DNA from 2 places in the Candidatus Brocadia sinica JPN1 genome. Region 1 is predicted to be linked to the other one. Evidence: riboswitches for the same ligand, from Rfam matches in the RefSeq annotation. Region 1 holds a riboswitch; the other holds the start of a gene.
What was found. Region 1 has a riboswitch for cyclic di-GMP ahead of BROSI_RS00135 (LamG-like jellyroll fold domain-containing protein). Riboswitches for the same ligand answer to the same signal wherever they lie in the genome.

Region 1 (7,479 bases):
ATCCATAGATCAGGTTAAAAAAACTTGTAAAAAATGACTTAGAAGGCATCAACCAAGCATACTTTTAATTGTCAAAAAGAATGCCACAAACAAGACCAAAATGTTTATCGTGTAATATTTATCATAAACCATTTGGATGCAGTCTATTATAAGATACCATAAAGCAGAATCGTCCGTTGCTAAGGCAAAGGAAAAGTGTGACATGGCACACAAGTGTGACGTCGCACTTATGTGCCATGTCACACAAAACCCTTTTTTATTTGTTCATCGATATAAACTTCACCAGCTTCAATTGAACTGCCTATTTGAAATTGTTTTGAATTTCTGATTTCATGCCTTGGTGTTAACGGTTTTCTATGAATAAAACTTACAAAAAAGTTTTTAAAGGTAACACTCTACTACAGGGCATTATACAAATCCTGCACTTCCTGGTCGGTCAAGGCACGTTTGTAAATTCTAACATCATCAATCGTACCATTAAAATAACCATTAAACCCTGTATGCCCTATTCTCATGTTGGAATACAATGTCAATGGCACAACCGTATTCCCCGCCGGATGGGTTCGAGTATTGGCCAGCTGCCCATTTACATAGAGCATCTGTTTCCCTGTAGCCTTGTTGTAAGTGCCAACTACATGATACCAACCACCAACCGAATTGACCAAATCCTTTATAGCAGTTTTCTGTGTCTTATTTCCACTTCCATCCTGTGTCACGAGGATAAATTGAAGTGTATCAGGTGCGGTTTTATAAAATCGCACATCAAAACCCTCTCGAAGTTGCAAACTTGGATTCCATCCATATCCACCAAATATGGCATCAACACCCGTTGCATCATTTGCATTTTTATAGAACCATGCAGCAATGGAAATCTCTTCATGATTCATACGGGAAATTGATACGTAATCGTTGATTCCATCAAAGCTTAATCCATTTCCACTCTTCCCGGTCGTCCATGCGGCTCCGTTCACAGCGCCATCATTACCGTTGCCAGACGCATCAGTTGCAATCGCTCCTGCCCCCTCATCAAACGGATAGTGGGCTACCATAGAGTCATTTATATTCGTCTCGACAGTTGTTAGCTCCTGGTTCGCTGAAATCTGGCTTAATGTCTGGACGGCGCCACTTGGCCAGAATATATTAATAGTATCTACCACACTTATATTCCCCAAACCAAAATGAAGTGGGGACACCCCCTGTGAATAAACTTCACCTCCATTCCCATTTAGCTGGCGTGTTTGAATCCCCTGAGAAGTATTTAATACTACCCTGGCGCCAATTCCTGATCGGTTACTCTTTGTGCCTACCAATTTAATTTTTATCCAGTTATTACCATTCCCAGGATTTTTGTAAAGTATTGCCTTCCCATTTGATAGAGGAAATCCCCATCCAAATCCGTTCGACAAAAACAAATCCAGATTTCCGTCATTATTAAGATCTCCCCATGCTGCGCCATAATGACGTCCAACTGCATTTACCGCCGCGCCAACTCCGGCCGTCCCAGTAATATCCTCGAAAGTTCCGTCTCCCAGATTACGATAGAGGGTATTTGTCCTGTTTCCCAGGACATCGCTTGCGTCTACAACATATAAATCTAAATACCCATCATTATCAAAATCTCCCCAAATTGCCCCACTATTATTGCCGATGTGTCCGGTACGTGATTCCTCGGTTACATCGGTAAAAGACCCATTTCCATTATTCCGATAAAGTGTTGATTTAAAATTTGTCTTTATTATAGGTGAATTAGTCTCCACTTGCGAAAAATTCCCGTCAGATATAATATGCCCCCAAAAACCAGGTCCAGATACACTTACAGTCTTAGTCCATTGTATATGCCATGTATTACCCGTTTCTTCTTTCCAAACGAAGAAGGCATTTTCTTTTCCAACATTAATCATCGGCATGCCGGTAACTTCATCGGAATTCAGAGTAAAAGGAATTGTGAGGGGATTTTTTCTATCCTTCCCAACGAATACAGAAGCGGTATTTTTCTGACCATTTATCCGGAGATCAAAAGTAATATTACTACCCGGCTCACATCGAAAGGTCACATCCCCGGGTTCGGTGAATCCAGCTAATGTATTACTAAAATCAATCCTTGTTTGATCCCAAAACAGTGCTCTATGATAATCATTATTGCCCCTGGCAACATAAAGGTCAATGAATCCATCATTATTATAATCCCCCCACGCAACACCCCTCACCGTTTCCTTGTTTCCAACAATAAAGGAATTATTCAGATTGTAGGCACCATTTCCATTATTGCGATATAATTTGCCCGCTTGCCACCCCCCCGCAAACAAATCCATATTTCCATCATTGTCATAGTCAGCAAAAGACATTATATAATCAAATAAATTAGTTAGTCCCGTTGAGGCCGTAACATCATAAAAAGATCCACTTTTATCGTTTTTATATACAACCCCTGTGCCTTCGTCGCCACCAAAAGACACAAACAAATCTAAATAGCCGTCATTATCATAATCTATCCAATTTGTCCCTCGGGCAGAAGTAATGTCAATGCCTGCCTGATTCGAAACATCCGTAAATTTGCCTGTGCCATCTCCTTCCCAAAGTTGACTACTATGATCAGTACCTATTCCACCACCACCGACGCCAATAAACAAATCTAGATTTCCATCGTTATTATAATCTCCTATAGCATACCCATGTCTATCAATTTGACTATCAGTCTTTATACCCGAGTCGTAAATTATATTCGTGAATGTTTCATCCCCCTTATTCTGGTAAAGCGAAGGTCGCCATGTGTGATGAGGGTCCACGATATCCAAATTACCATCATTGTTGATATCTCCCAATAAAGGATTTCCAAATGCATGCTTTTTAGTCTGCTCTAGCCCGGAGATCACTGAAATATCGTTAAATTGAACCGGACTAACCAGAGATGGCGATGGAGTCGCGGAAACTTCATCTGATGATAAACTCTCGCCAAACGAATTTACTGCTGTAACAACGAAATAATATAAAGTCCCATTATTAAGACCTGTCAGTTGATAGGGAGATGTAATTTGCTTTATTTGCATTCCTGCAAGAGTTATCCAGTTTGATTTATTTATTCCAGGGTGTCTTGAAAGATATATATTATAACCAGTTGCTCCAGCAACACTGCCCCACGACAGGTTAACCATGCCGCTTTCGGCTGTAACTTCCAGATTAGGGGGGATGCCAGGCACCTGTCCGTTTGCTTTCAATTCCACGATAAAATTAGAAATCAACGACGGGGTTAATATGATAGTTAATAAAATGAATCTTTTCATCATTGCTTTATCCTCAAAAAACAGATTTGTCCCTATAAATAATTACGATGTAAACAAAAAATATCCTTTATCCACCCGCTACACTTCGCACTTTTAAGTTCCTTTGCGGGCAAAACATCTCATAAGGCATTGTACAAGTCCTGGACTTCCTGACTGGTTAAGGGTTGATTGTAAAGGCGGACGTCGTCAATCTTGCCCTTAAAATAACCATTATTGCCGGAACCCCCTATTTTCATGTCAGGGTATTGAGTCGATGGCATAACCGTGTTTCCCGCCGGATGGTATTGGGTATTAACCAGCTGTCCATTTACATAGAGCTTCTGTTCCCCTGTAGCCTTGTTGTAAGTACCTGCAACGTGATACCAACTACCAACTGAATTGGCCAAATCCTTTATCGCGGTTTTCTGTGTCTTATTTCCACTTCCATCCTGCGTCACGAGAATAAATTGAAGCTTATTGGGAGTAGTTTTGTTAAATCTCAAATCAAACCCCTCCCGCAGTTGTACGTCTGAATTCCATTTATATCCACCGAATATGGCATCAACGCCTGTTGTATCATTTGCATTTTTATAGAACCATGCGGTAATGGAAATCTCGTCATGATTCATACGTGGAATTGATACGTAATCATTGATTCCATCAAGGCTTAACCCATTTCCACTCTTCCCAGTTGTCCATGTGGCTCCATTGATAGCGCCATGATTTCCATTGCCAGATGTATCAGAAGCAATTGTCCCGCCCCCTTCTTCGAACGGATAGTGAGCCTGCAGGCCAATACTAAGGGCATTGTACAAGTCCTGAACTTCCTGGCTGGTTAATGGTTGATTATAAAGGCGGACGTCGTCAATCTTGCCCTTAAAATAACCATTATTGCCGGAACCCCCTATTTTCATGTCAGGATATTGAGTCGATGGCATAACCGTATTTCCCGCCGGATGGTATTGGGTATTAACCAGCTGCCCATTTACATAAAGCTTCTGTTCCCCTGTAGCCTTGTTGTAAGTACCTACAACGTGATACCAACTACCAACTGAATTGACCAAATCCTTTATCGCGGTTTTCTGTGTCTTATTTCCACTTCCATCCTGCGTCACGAGAATAAATTGAAGCTTATTGGGAGTAGTTTTGTTAAATCTCAAATCAAACCCCTCCCGAAGTTGTACGTCTGAATTCCATTTATATCCACCGAATATGGCATCAACACCCGTTGTATCATTTGCATTTTTATAGAACCATGCAGCAATGGAAATCTCGTCATTATTCATACGTGGAACCGACACAAAATCATCAATTCCATCGAAACTCAACGCCCCCTCGCTTTTACCGGTTGTCCATGTGGCTCCATTGATGGTACCATTATTTCCGTAGATTGAAGAATCAATAGCAATCGTCCCGTTCCCTTCATCAAATTTATAGTACCCTACCATACCGGCTTTGAAAACTGTTATATTCACCACGCTAGAAGTCGCCGTTGCTCCATCGTTATCTGTTGCTTTTGCTGAGAGTACATAACTGCCAGCGGTTACATTGTTCCATGTGAGAATGTGAGGTTCGGAGGTTGTTTCACCAAGTTTTGTGCTCCCCGCGTAATACTCAACCTTGCTCACGACACCATCAATATCCGAGGCCGTTGCCGTTATCGTTATGTCCGTTGGCGTTGTAAATGTTGCCCCATTAGAGGGGTTGGTTATAGCCACAGTGGGCGACGCATTATCTCCCAAACCATCGGCCAGATTCCTCCCTCTCGAGAGTATTTCATTGGCGCCTCCTCCGGTCACTACAAATAAATATCCAGTGTAAGGCGAATGTGGCCGGGAAAACGTGGGAAAAAGCTCAAAGCCTGTTTTCCACAAAAGCTTTATAATGTCTATCTGCGATACAGGCGCTACCCTACCAAATCCTCTCCCATTTGCCACATTGTATACCCCCATAATAAACCACCCGTGATAATCCAGAGGCCCTGGTTGATCTATTTCGGTAATATTTTGGTAACCAACATCACCCGGGTACCGATCAAAATAAATATTGGGATAAATTACGTAACCTCTTTTCCACTCACTCGCGCCATATATTTCATACACCCCACTACTACTACCACCGCCTCCGGGAGACCCCTGGTCTACAATATTTGTACCATACCTTATATATTTCGTTTTTATATAATAACTATCTGGAAAGATCGATACCTCTGATACCTTTGCCCCATTATCCCACTCGAGTCGAACGGTCTTGACATCTGCCCCATCCTGTACAACATACGCAGTTGTTAGTGTACCACGATTAGCGCATGCATCAAGGTAAAGCCCTGCCTGATCCTCATTGACACTCTTGATCACCAGATCCTTGATCACATGTTCATAATGGTCTCCGCCAAAAAAACGCCCATATTTCAGTCTTATCTTACTATTCTCTAGAGATACTTCCAATGCTCCAGCTGTATCTGTCCCAATGCTAATACTTCCCCATTCTTGTGCAAAAGAGGGAAAAGACAGAATGAATAAAAATCCTAATATGCCGGTGAAAGAAATCGCCCCTAATATTAATTTATGTCGAATAGCCATTTTCTTACTCCTTAATTAACATTCAAATAAAAAAGCCTTACTGCAAAGATATTTATAAAAACATCTTCGGCAGTAAGGCTATCTTGTTTAAACTACTTCCCTGTATGTTTAAAGACCCTTTACTTTGCGTCCCCTGATTACTCAGGGTTTGCCCTTATCGTTCTGTTTTTCTTTATTTTTTGTTTCAAAAAGGTCGTTATTTTAAAATCACACAGATCATATTTTTTCTTTTTTAGCATAAATATTGTTTTATGTCAAGAAATAATATAATAAATTTTTACAATGCCGGTTTATTTATAACGAAGAACCTTTTCCTCTAAAATAGTTTTTATTTTATCGTCACATCATCAATCCATAGGGTTCCAGGCCCATAGAGCCTGAATTCTGCCCGCAAATATGCCGCATTGGATAGCGCCGTACCCTGAACGGTAATTTTCGTCCAACCCGACGTACCGCTTACCAGGCCAGATGATTTATAGCCTCCCAAATACTTTAAGGAGGAATCCCAGAAGTTTATGACAAGCTTTCCATATTGCTGTATATCGCTTGCCTTCATCCAGACAGAAGCTGTATAATAAGCGCCGGCGAAGGCCCCGATCTCTGTCGTTTTGCTCATCCAGCGCGCAAATGTTCCGATTGATTGGCCGGAAACTATTTTAAGGGATCGACTTCCGCCATGTGCGGCATCTGTCGTCCAGGTGAATGTTCCTTTGCCAGCAGTGAAGTAATTTACCATGGGGTCTGTTTCAAAGCCAGGATTGGGGGCAAGATTGGTTGTTGTGGAATTAGTAGTAAAGGACCTTTCACCTCCGTATTTGGTTCCGGAACTGTTTTTTGCCACCAGCCTGTAGTAATACGTCTTCGCTGCCGACAAGCCGTTTATGCCTATGCTTATTGCTGTGTCGCCTGAACTGCTGACACCCTGCGCCGATGACTTGCTGCCATATGTCCCGCTTATTGTGCCATACTCAAACCATGCTGTAGTTGATAAGCCATTGGCATTCACTGTGCCTCCCAACGTAGCGGAATTTGACGTCACATCGGTCGCTGACCCCGTCACAACCTTTGGAGGTATACCGGTTGATGTTGATACTGTAAAAATATATCCCCTCCCCTTCACCTGACCATTGGTTGCATCGACATCAATACTAACCCCACTCTTTAACCTTATTTCATCGCCAACTATTGCAACATCGGCGCTCCCATCCCCGGACTCAATAAAGTATCCATCGGCACGTTGTACCCCGGTGACCGTCTCACCCGCATTGAGTTTTACCACGCCGTTTTTCGTCACAAACACCACAAAGAGTTTTCCTGTCTTCGGCTGACGTGAATACATGACATCGCTGCTGGCATAACTCTTTGTGCTCCGATACACACTGCCATCCCATGAACGATCGGTGAGAGGAACATTATTTAAATTGTCCCAATTCGGCAAACACCGTATGAGTTTAAGTCTGGGATAGACTTCCGTGATGTTCTGAAAGCTCGGCATATTTCCCGTGCCGCCGAACCGCAGGAACCAATTATACCATGCCCTGTTGATACCAGCATTGGCCGCATAAAGACGATTTTCATACTCGTCGACACTGTTGGGCTGACTGATGCCCATCATATCTTTCGTAATAGCCAATCCT
Region 2 (8,375 bases), 3.4 Mb from region 1:
GGGGTAGCCTGTGCCATCCTGTCTCTCATGGTGCTGATAAGGGATGTGTGCAGAAGCTACCCCAATTGTATGAATATCCTTGAGTAATTCGTATCCATAAATAGTATGAAGTTTTATCAATTTAAACTCATCTGCTGTTAATTTACCGGGCTTATTAATAATCTTTTCGTCAACGAATATCTTCCCAATATCGTGAAGAAACTCACCAATCGCAATCTGGACTAATTTTTCTTTATCAAGACGCAACCTTTTTGCAATGATAAGGGCTATTACAGCCGTATCAACGGAGTGTTCATACGTATAGTTATCAAAGCTCTTTATCGAATTTAATCCCGACAAAATATCCTGATTCATGATTTCGTCAAGAAAATAGTTAATATCGTTACAAAGTTGTTTAAAGGCAGGGCTTTCCTGAAATGACTGCTTGACCTTCGGCGTGTTGATGCATTTTATAATGGACTCGGCAGTATCTGCTTCTATATTTGCTATGGAAGACTGCGTTACTTTGTATGTTCTGAAGATGTCTTTTGTAGACATAATACGGATTTTATCAGATATTGGGTCTTCAAGGACAATATCCTCCGTCTCTTCATCATCTATATAAATCCTGATGAACCCCCTGTTTTTCAACAGTTTAATATATGCATTTGTTAACACCACTCCCCTGTTTAATAGCACCTCATAGTTATATCCATAAATCGTCTTACCAAGAACCATACCTGGTTCTGCATTATTTATCTTTATTCTTCTCATGGTAAAAATTTAATCAATCCCTTTTTATGCGGATACCTCGCCACTCATGTCGGCCGAAAAGATAATTGATTGCAGAAGACACCGTCATAGCGAGATAGAATGCCCCGGCAATGGGCAATGTAAATGCCCTCCATACGTTCAAGCCAAAAAAGCGTAGTGTCGGCACGTACATAAGCGCCATCATGAAAATCGACAGTCCTGAGGACAATATTGTCACTTGTGAAATAGTTCCGGCCATAAATGTGCATATCCCTGCCACAGGCACTAGAAACAAAACGACTAATCCCAATACCGTTCCACCCAAAGCCAACCACGAATATTTCAATTGTGCAAAGGCATTGCGTGCAACCATATTCCAGACGTCGCCAAGACGGCGGTAAGGACGAACACTTACGACCGATTTCGTCAGTGAAAGACAGAGAGGCATTTCAGCATCTTTAATTTTCCTGGCGAGCGCAATATCGTCTATCAGGGCGTTAGAATATCCGGTTATACCACCTATCTTATCCAGGGCCTGACGTGAAATAAGTATACATCCACCCGCAGCCGCTGATACTTTCGAGAGCAAGTTCTGTACCGATTTAAACGGATACATACCGTGAAAGAAATAAACAAAGGCTGGAATCAGCAATCGCGCCCATAACCCCTGCGTATCCAACAAGGCCATCAGTGAAACCATGACCCGCCGTTCATTGAGTGCCTTTGCCACCAGTCCACACCACAGGCCTGGGCTATGAAAAATATCGGCATCGGTAAACAATAACCATTCACCTGTTGAAGCCCTGACTCCTTGTTCAAGCGCCCACAGTTTACCAGTCCACCCGGTTGGTGGTGGAGTGCCGCAGATGACCTTCACATTGCGACCTGTCTGCGATGAAATACCTTTTGCACATGCTGCCGTACCATCGCTTGATTCATCGTCTATCAGGATGATTTCCGATTCTGGATAGCCCTGACCGAGCCACGAGGGTAATGTCAGCGGAAGGGATGTGCTCTCGTTTCGCGCAGGCACAATAACGGACAAGCTTGGCCATTGGGTAATCGTTGTGTGTAAAGAATCGGAGACTTCCCAGCGTTCCGACATCCGCCAGCGTACAGGCATAAACAACAGTGCAAGCCAAATGATTGCAGAGATAACGCTGGCACAGAGCAAGATGAGATCAAACATAATGCTGATACCGGAAAGATTTAAGGTTCATCTAATAGTTGTATGATTTTGTTTATCTCATTCGCAGGAGCCTTACAGGCATAATTTTCGCAAATATAGACAGTGGCCTTGTTTTCAATGGGCTTTTGTTCCTTTACAAATCCTGCAATTTCCCCAAGAGATTTGTCTTTCAGGGAGTTCAATAGCAAGACCTTTCGCGGAAGGAATCGTTTTCCTATTTCCTGAAGTATCTGCTGTGTGTCCTTTTGATCGGGTTCGCCTGCAATGACAATCTCCTTTGTAGGGCCCAGGGCAAAGTCCAGGGCACACATAAATTGGGTATATCCTGACGGATATTGGTTTATCGTTTCTCCAAAGGCTTTCATAATTTGGTCCGCCATTTTCCCCAAACCAGGATTCCCCGCCACACGTCCTAATCGCAACATATTGAATAAAGCGACCGAATTTCCTGAAGGAGTTGCCCCATCGTAGATCTCCTTTGTCTGTGCTATAAGCTGTTCATTTCTCTTGCCACCAAAAAATAATCCCCCTCCTTTTTCATCCCAGAAATTTTCAATCATTTGTTTATTCAGTTCCAAAGCAGTTTTGAGGTATTTTGTCTCAAAAGTAGCCTCATAAAGATCGATCAAACCCCAGACAAAATAGGCATAGTCATCCAGATAACCGGGAATAGCGGCTTCTCCCGAACGATAGCGTCGTAATAACGTCCCGTCCTTTCTGTGCAACGCATTCAAAATAAAATCGGTTGCACGCACTGCCGCTTGTGCGTATTCAGGTGCATGTAATGCCTGAGCACCCCTGGCAAGGGCGGCAATCATCAAGCCATTCCATGAGGTAAGTATCTTGTCGTCCTTGTGAGGATGGATACGTTTCTGCCGTTCAGCAAAGAGTTTTTCCCGGGCAGTGCGTAACAATTCCTGCAGTTCTTCTGTTTGTATACCTTCCAGTTTGGCAAAGGCATCTAATGGCTTGTCCACATGCAGGATGTTCTTTTCCTCAAAATTGCCTTCCCTGGAGACGTCATAATAATCACAAAATATCTTACCGTCCCTTTCACCCAAAATTTTTATGACCTCGTCAGGTGTCCAGACATAAAACTTACCTTCCACACCTTCACTATCGGCATCCTCGGCAGAATAGAAACCACCTTCCGGAGAAGTCATATCCCTCAGAACATACATAAAGATACCTCTCACTATATCGGCATAGTAAGGCTTTCCCGTGGCCTGATAGGTCTCCGTATAAGCTATTGCGGTCAAAGCCTGATCGTAAAGCATTTTTTCAAAGTGGGGAACGAGCCAATATTCGTCGGTGGAATACCGGTGAAATCCGCCTCCCAATTGATCATACATGCCGCCCCTTCCCATTCGTTCAAGGGTTTTTTCAACCATCTCCAGGGCCGTAGGGTCGTTGCTCCGTTTCCACCATCGAAGAAGAAAGGTATAGTTGTGTGGTGTGGGAAATTTGGGGGAAGAACCAAACCCGCCATAAATAGTGTCAAAAGTATCCCGTAATTGTTCGTAAGCGTGTTTTAGCGTCTCTTTCGTCAGGATTTCTCCCGGTGTTGTAAAGGCCATGGATTGCAGGACCTTTGTGATTTGCTCACTCGACGCAATAACGCTCTCTTTATTTGTCTGCCACAAGCTGGATATCTTTTGAAGAATAGCTATGAATCCCGGATTCCCAAACCGTTCAGTTTTTGGGAAATACGTTCCGGCAAAAAATGGCTTCTTTTCCGGAGTCAGGAATAAGTTGAGAGGCCAGCCACCGCTTCCGGTCATAGCCTGACACACCGCCATATAAATATTGTCTAAATCAGGGCGTTCTTCCCTATCGACTTTTATGGAGACAAAATTTTCATTCAAAATCCTCGCAACCTCTTCATCCTCGAATGATTCATATTCCATAACGTGGCACCAATGGCAGGTTGAATAACCGATGGAAAGAAAGATGGGCTTATTTTCTTTCACAGCCTTCTGAAACGCCTCTTCGCCCCAGGGATACCAATCGACAGGATTATATGCATGCTGTTGAAGATAAGGACTTTTTTCAGAAATTAAGCGGTTAGGTTTTCTCTTGTGAGAGGATTTCATTTCCTGTTGTGATGGCAACCGGGCGCTATTTTCATTTGCATTCATATCATTAAATACACAACCTTTCATAAAAAATGACAGGATGAGACTACGGATCGGAAGAGAGTATCTGTTGCAGGTAAAGAAAGAGAGAAATTTAGCCACAAGAATCAACCTCACCTGACAAAAATATCTTCAGAATTACAAATTCAAATGTCCCAGACGTACTGTGCAAACCACGCGAAACACATCGTTAGGAGGATTATCGCTCCAGATGAAACTAACCTCGTTCAGCGGAAATGACATTGTCTTCCAGCTTGTCTGAAACAGATTGAGTAACTTCAACGCCGCTGCTTCCACCCCCAGAGCCTGGCCTACGCTCAGGTGAGGTGTAAACCCCCCTTCGTATTTTCCCGCATCATCACAGTCTGGCACCACACCCTGCAATATCCTCTGCAATCTAACCAGAGCATCTTTTGGTTCAGGAGCCAGCCAGAGTGTGCAACAATCACGATTATGGCGAAAGAAAAAGAACTCCTTCAGTGTAATTTTAAAAGTCCCGAGCTTTCACACACACACGAGAGAACTGCTCAGCTAAGAACTCAAACTCTTCCCTTGGCCGAAATGGATAAATCAGGGTGATGTGGGGCATCCACCGCCTTCTCTGACTATCATACTCACGCCGGATTGCCGTTCATTTCACATTTCAAGGTTTTACCAGGATGAGAGTTCCTATTTTTTCTTTTTTTTATGACATCTTCCGCCCAACTTAATGCAGCAACGACGGTTGGAAATCCGATGGTGCTTGTGAGAAGAATGATTGCGTGATAAATCTCATCAGGTGTTACGCCTGCTTCAAGAGCCCTTCTTACGTGACTGTGGACAGCGCCTTCGGAATGTACGGTTGCCGCAGCCGCAAGTTGAATCAGATGCGCAGTATTTTCGTCAAGAGGGCCTTCCTGCCTGACAGTCTTACCAACCTCCTCAATTGCGTTGAATAACTTCTCATGCCTTTTTTTCATTTGGATATACTGTTGAGGTAATTTTTCCTTTGGCATACCAGCCTCCTTTTCTATAAGCAATTACAATTGATAACCCCGTTTTGTTACCAGGTAATTATGATATTGAAAGGTAGTCGAATTTCCTACGATAATAACGGTCGTCATGTCAATAGGATGAGAAGTCATTTTGTCAAGTGTTGTGATGATAACCGATTCATCCTTCCGGGATGCGTCTTTGACGATCCCTACAGGGGTCGCTGGAGATTTATAGTGAAGGATGATATGGGCAGTTTTCTCAATCTGCCAATCCCTTTGAGAGCTCCTGGGATTGTATAGTACAATGACAAAATCTGCCTCGGCAGCACACTTTACGCGCCTTTCTATGGTCTCCCACGGTGTGAGCAGGTCGCTAAGGCTAATGACGGCATAATCATGCATGAGCGGCGCGCCGAGCACGGCTGCAGCGGCATTGGCTGCAGGAATTCCTGAAATAATTTCTAGGGGCAAATCGATATTTTTTTCAGAAACCACCTCCAGCACAAGTCCGGCCATGCCGTAAACACCCGGATCACCGCTGCTGATGAGAGACACGATCTTTCCCGCCAGGGCTTCCTGTATCGCCATCTCCACACGCTCAATTTCCTTACGCATGGCGCTGGCAACGATCTGTTTATTTCCTACAATATCTTTCACCAGATCCACATACAGTTTATAGCCAACGATCGTTTCAGAATCTTTCAATGCGTCTAATGCCCTCTGGCTAATCTCGTTCCTTGCCCCGGGGCCAATGCCTACCACGTAAAGTTTTCCTGGGCGATGGCTACGGTCACGCCTGGATATTTCTGTTTTTTGAGTAGTAATTGAGTCTTCCTCCCCGAAAGAAGCGCCGCGGGTTCACACACCCCCCACACCCCTATCTTTTCTTTCACAAAATCTGATCTACCATGCTCTTTGGCACATACCGCAATTTCCCGGCTGGAAACGGCCCTTAACGGGATGCCCAATTCATCCGCCGCCAGCAATAATCCCGGCTCTTGAGATTTAATCTCAATAGTAGCAAGCAGTCGGACACGTTCCATCGTAAGATTCACCCTCTGAAGGGCATCAAGAATGGATTGTTTTACCGCCTCAGAACTAACCCCCTTTTTACAACCGATACCAACGATAATGTCCTTCTGCGCCTCGGTGCCGGTAGTAATCACGGCATCTGTATGCAAGATAGCGGCAATCCGATGTGCCAACAGATTGGCGCCACCCTCATGACCCGAGAGCACGCTGATAACGAAACGCCCCACATCATCAACCACAACCACAGCCGGATCGGTGTATTTATCGAGGATATTTTGGGCAATCATCCTCACCACAATCCCCATGGCCATAACAAAGACAAGGCCGTCATAGTGTTTGAAGATTCGATTAACCAGTTGTTGCAGCGGTTCAGAAAAAGGCCTAATATATGGGGGCGTCTTGTCTTCGGTACTACAATTATTTCCCTCTCCCGTTTTATTAAATATATACGTAGAAGGAGGCGGATCAAAACCTGTTCCAATCCTTCGTGCAGTTTTTAATCCTTCTTCTGTCAAGGCAATAAGAGCTATATTCAAAGCATTCCTTTTTCAGTCCACTAAAAAAGAGGACTTTGGCGTGAGCTCAGACGAACACTCAGTCGAACGATTCAGGGGGTTGTCTTTTTCCTTTCGGGTTCCGGACAACCCTCTTTGCCCTCCTATTATTAAGGGGGATTTTGACACCTCATATACCATGTGTCCTGCATAATTGAAACAAACATTCCTATGTAATCGTATTCCATATATTACGCTCGTAACCGGCTTTATTCAATAAAAAAAGTACTTCCTATTACCTTCGCTGAAACTTACCAAAACATTCCCTGCCGCAGCGAAGCTGCAAACAAAATATCCTGCTTATATGTCATGGAAAAACTTCCTCTTGTATTTTTCGCTTGCATAGTTAATTACCAATGCTATAGTATCCTGCAATCAACAAAAACGTTACGATAAAGGCAAACCCTGAGTGATCAGGGGACGCAAAGGAAAGGGTCTTATCAGTTGTTTAAACAGTTTAAGCCGTTTAAACTGTTTAAACGGCTTACGAAGAGACAGCCTTACTGCCGAAGATGTTTACTGTAAACTCTGCAGTAGGGTTTTTTTCTTTCTCAAGGACGAAGGTTCGCATGAACGGTTTGAGGGGTATAATACGTTCATCCTGAACCTGTCAGAAGATAAGCTGCCGGTAATCGTTTTGAGGAGAAAAACAATGCCGTTCAAGATATCGATCTGTTGCTGTAACTATCTCTTTTCGGAAGGTATCAAACACTTGGTGGCAGGAGACGCACGGAAGATGGGTTATCGTGTTGGTATCGTCGAATCTGAAAAAGAGATTGCAACAAAAACAGACCTGCTCATTGCTGATTTTCATACCTTTTCCAGGATGTCTCCTGAAACACTCTTTCACCACAAGGTGAAGACCCTCCTCTTGTTGACGGATTGCCTCCCAAAGGTAGAAGATCAACGTCTCCTGGAATATATCTCAAAAGGAATCATTGGTATCTTGTTTCCCGAGCCGATTCAACACAGCTCAAGAAGGCGATACAATGCGCTGCTTCCGGCGAACTGTGGTTTACCCATAAGAAACTAAAAGACATCATCACGTGTGTAAAAAATTGTCAAAGGAAATTTGACACACCCCCCCCCAGACCAGGCGTGAGACGGAGATTATTCAATGCATTTGCAAGGGATACAGCAACAAGGATATCATGGCACGTCTCAACATCAGTGAACCATCCGTGAAAAAATACATGAACGGTATCTATAAAAAGGTCGGAGTCGCTAACAGGCTGCAACTCGCACTTTATGCCATGGAGCACTGGCCGTCTTATTTCAAGGTAACTTAAGTCTGCTTTTTCAAGTAACCAAAGATACCGAAAACACCAACCTTTGTTTTCTTGCATCTGCACTCCCGTAAACGTATACTACCCTTCAGTTAGTATAAATTAGGCCTTCGGTGACTTACACGTACACCTTTTTTACGACAAAATCCACCCCCTTACCCCCGCCAGCGGGGGACAGTTGTTGTCCCCCTCGTGAGGGGGACTAAAGGGGGAGGCGAAAAGTTTGAAATTCCTAAGCTTGAAGATAGCTGTTGTTAAAACGACGAACCTTTTATTTTGAATCAAAAAATAAAGGATTATAAATTTCCCATTATCAAAGCGTATCTTTGCCCACATTTCTGCCTGAATACCGTGGGTTGCAAATCCCCTTAAAAGCGGGGCGAAGAAGTCCTCCCTTAGCAAAATTAGGGGGATTAATTCCTTACAAAAAATATTTTAACATTTTCAGCAAAAATATTTTTATCAAAAACCGG

Region 2: it holds a riboswitch for cyclic di-GMP, as region 1 does, so the genes downstream of both, BROSI_RS20260 (hypothetical protein) here and BROSI_RS00135 (LamG-like jellyroll fold domain-containing protein) in region 1, are expected to answer to the same signal.

The regions. Positions count from the first base shown of each region.
Region 1 is NZ_BAFN01000001.1:36,152-43,630, forward strand. It holds gene BROSI_RS00130 (FG-GAP-like repeat-containing protein) at 399-3,284, opposite strand; gene BROSI_RS00135 (LamG-like jellyroll fold domain-containing protein) at 3,401-5,842, opposite strand; cyclic di-GMP riboswitch class I at 5,908-6,005, opposite strand; gene BROSI_RS00140 (hypothetical protein) at 6,171-7,479, opposite strand, start outside.
Region 2 is NZ_BAFN01000001.1:3,405,371-3,413,745, reverse strand. It holds gene BROSI_RS15595 (HD-GYP domain-containing protein) at 1-753, opposite strand, end outside; gene BROSI_RS15590 (glycosyltransferase) at 767-1,921, opposite strand; gene BROSI_RS15585 (thioredoxin domain-containing protein) at 1,942-4,059, opposite strand; gene BROSI_RS15580 (2'-5' RNA ligase family protein) at 4,195-4,542, opposite strand; gene BROSI_RS21485 (2'-5' RNA ligase family protein) at 4,544-4,645, opposite strand; gene BROSI_RS15575 (carboxymuconolactone decarboxylase family protein) at 4,671-5,051, opposite strand; gene cobJ (precorrin-3B C(17)-methyltransferase) at 5,076-5,792, opposite strand; gene BROSI_RS15565 (cobalt-precorrin 5A hydrolase) at 5,786-6,598, opposite strand; cyclic di-GMP riboswitch class I at 7,004-7,127, shown strand; gene BROSI_RS20260 (hypothetical protein) at 7,269-7,649, shown strand; gene BROSI_RS21565 (hypothetical protein) at 7,678-7,962, opposite strand.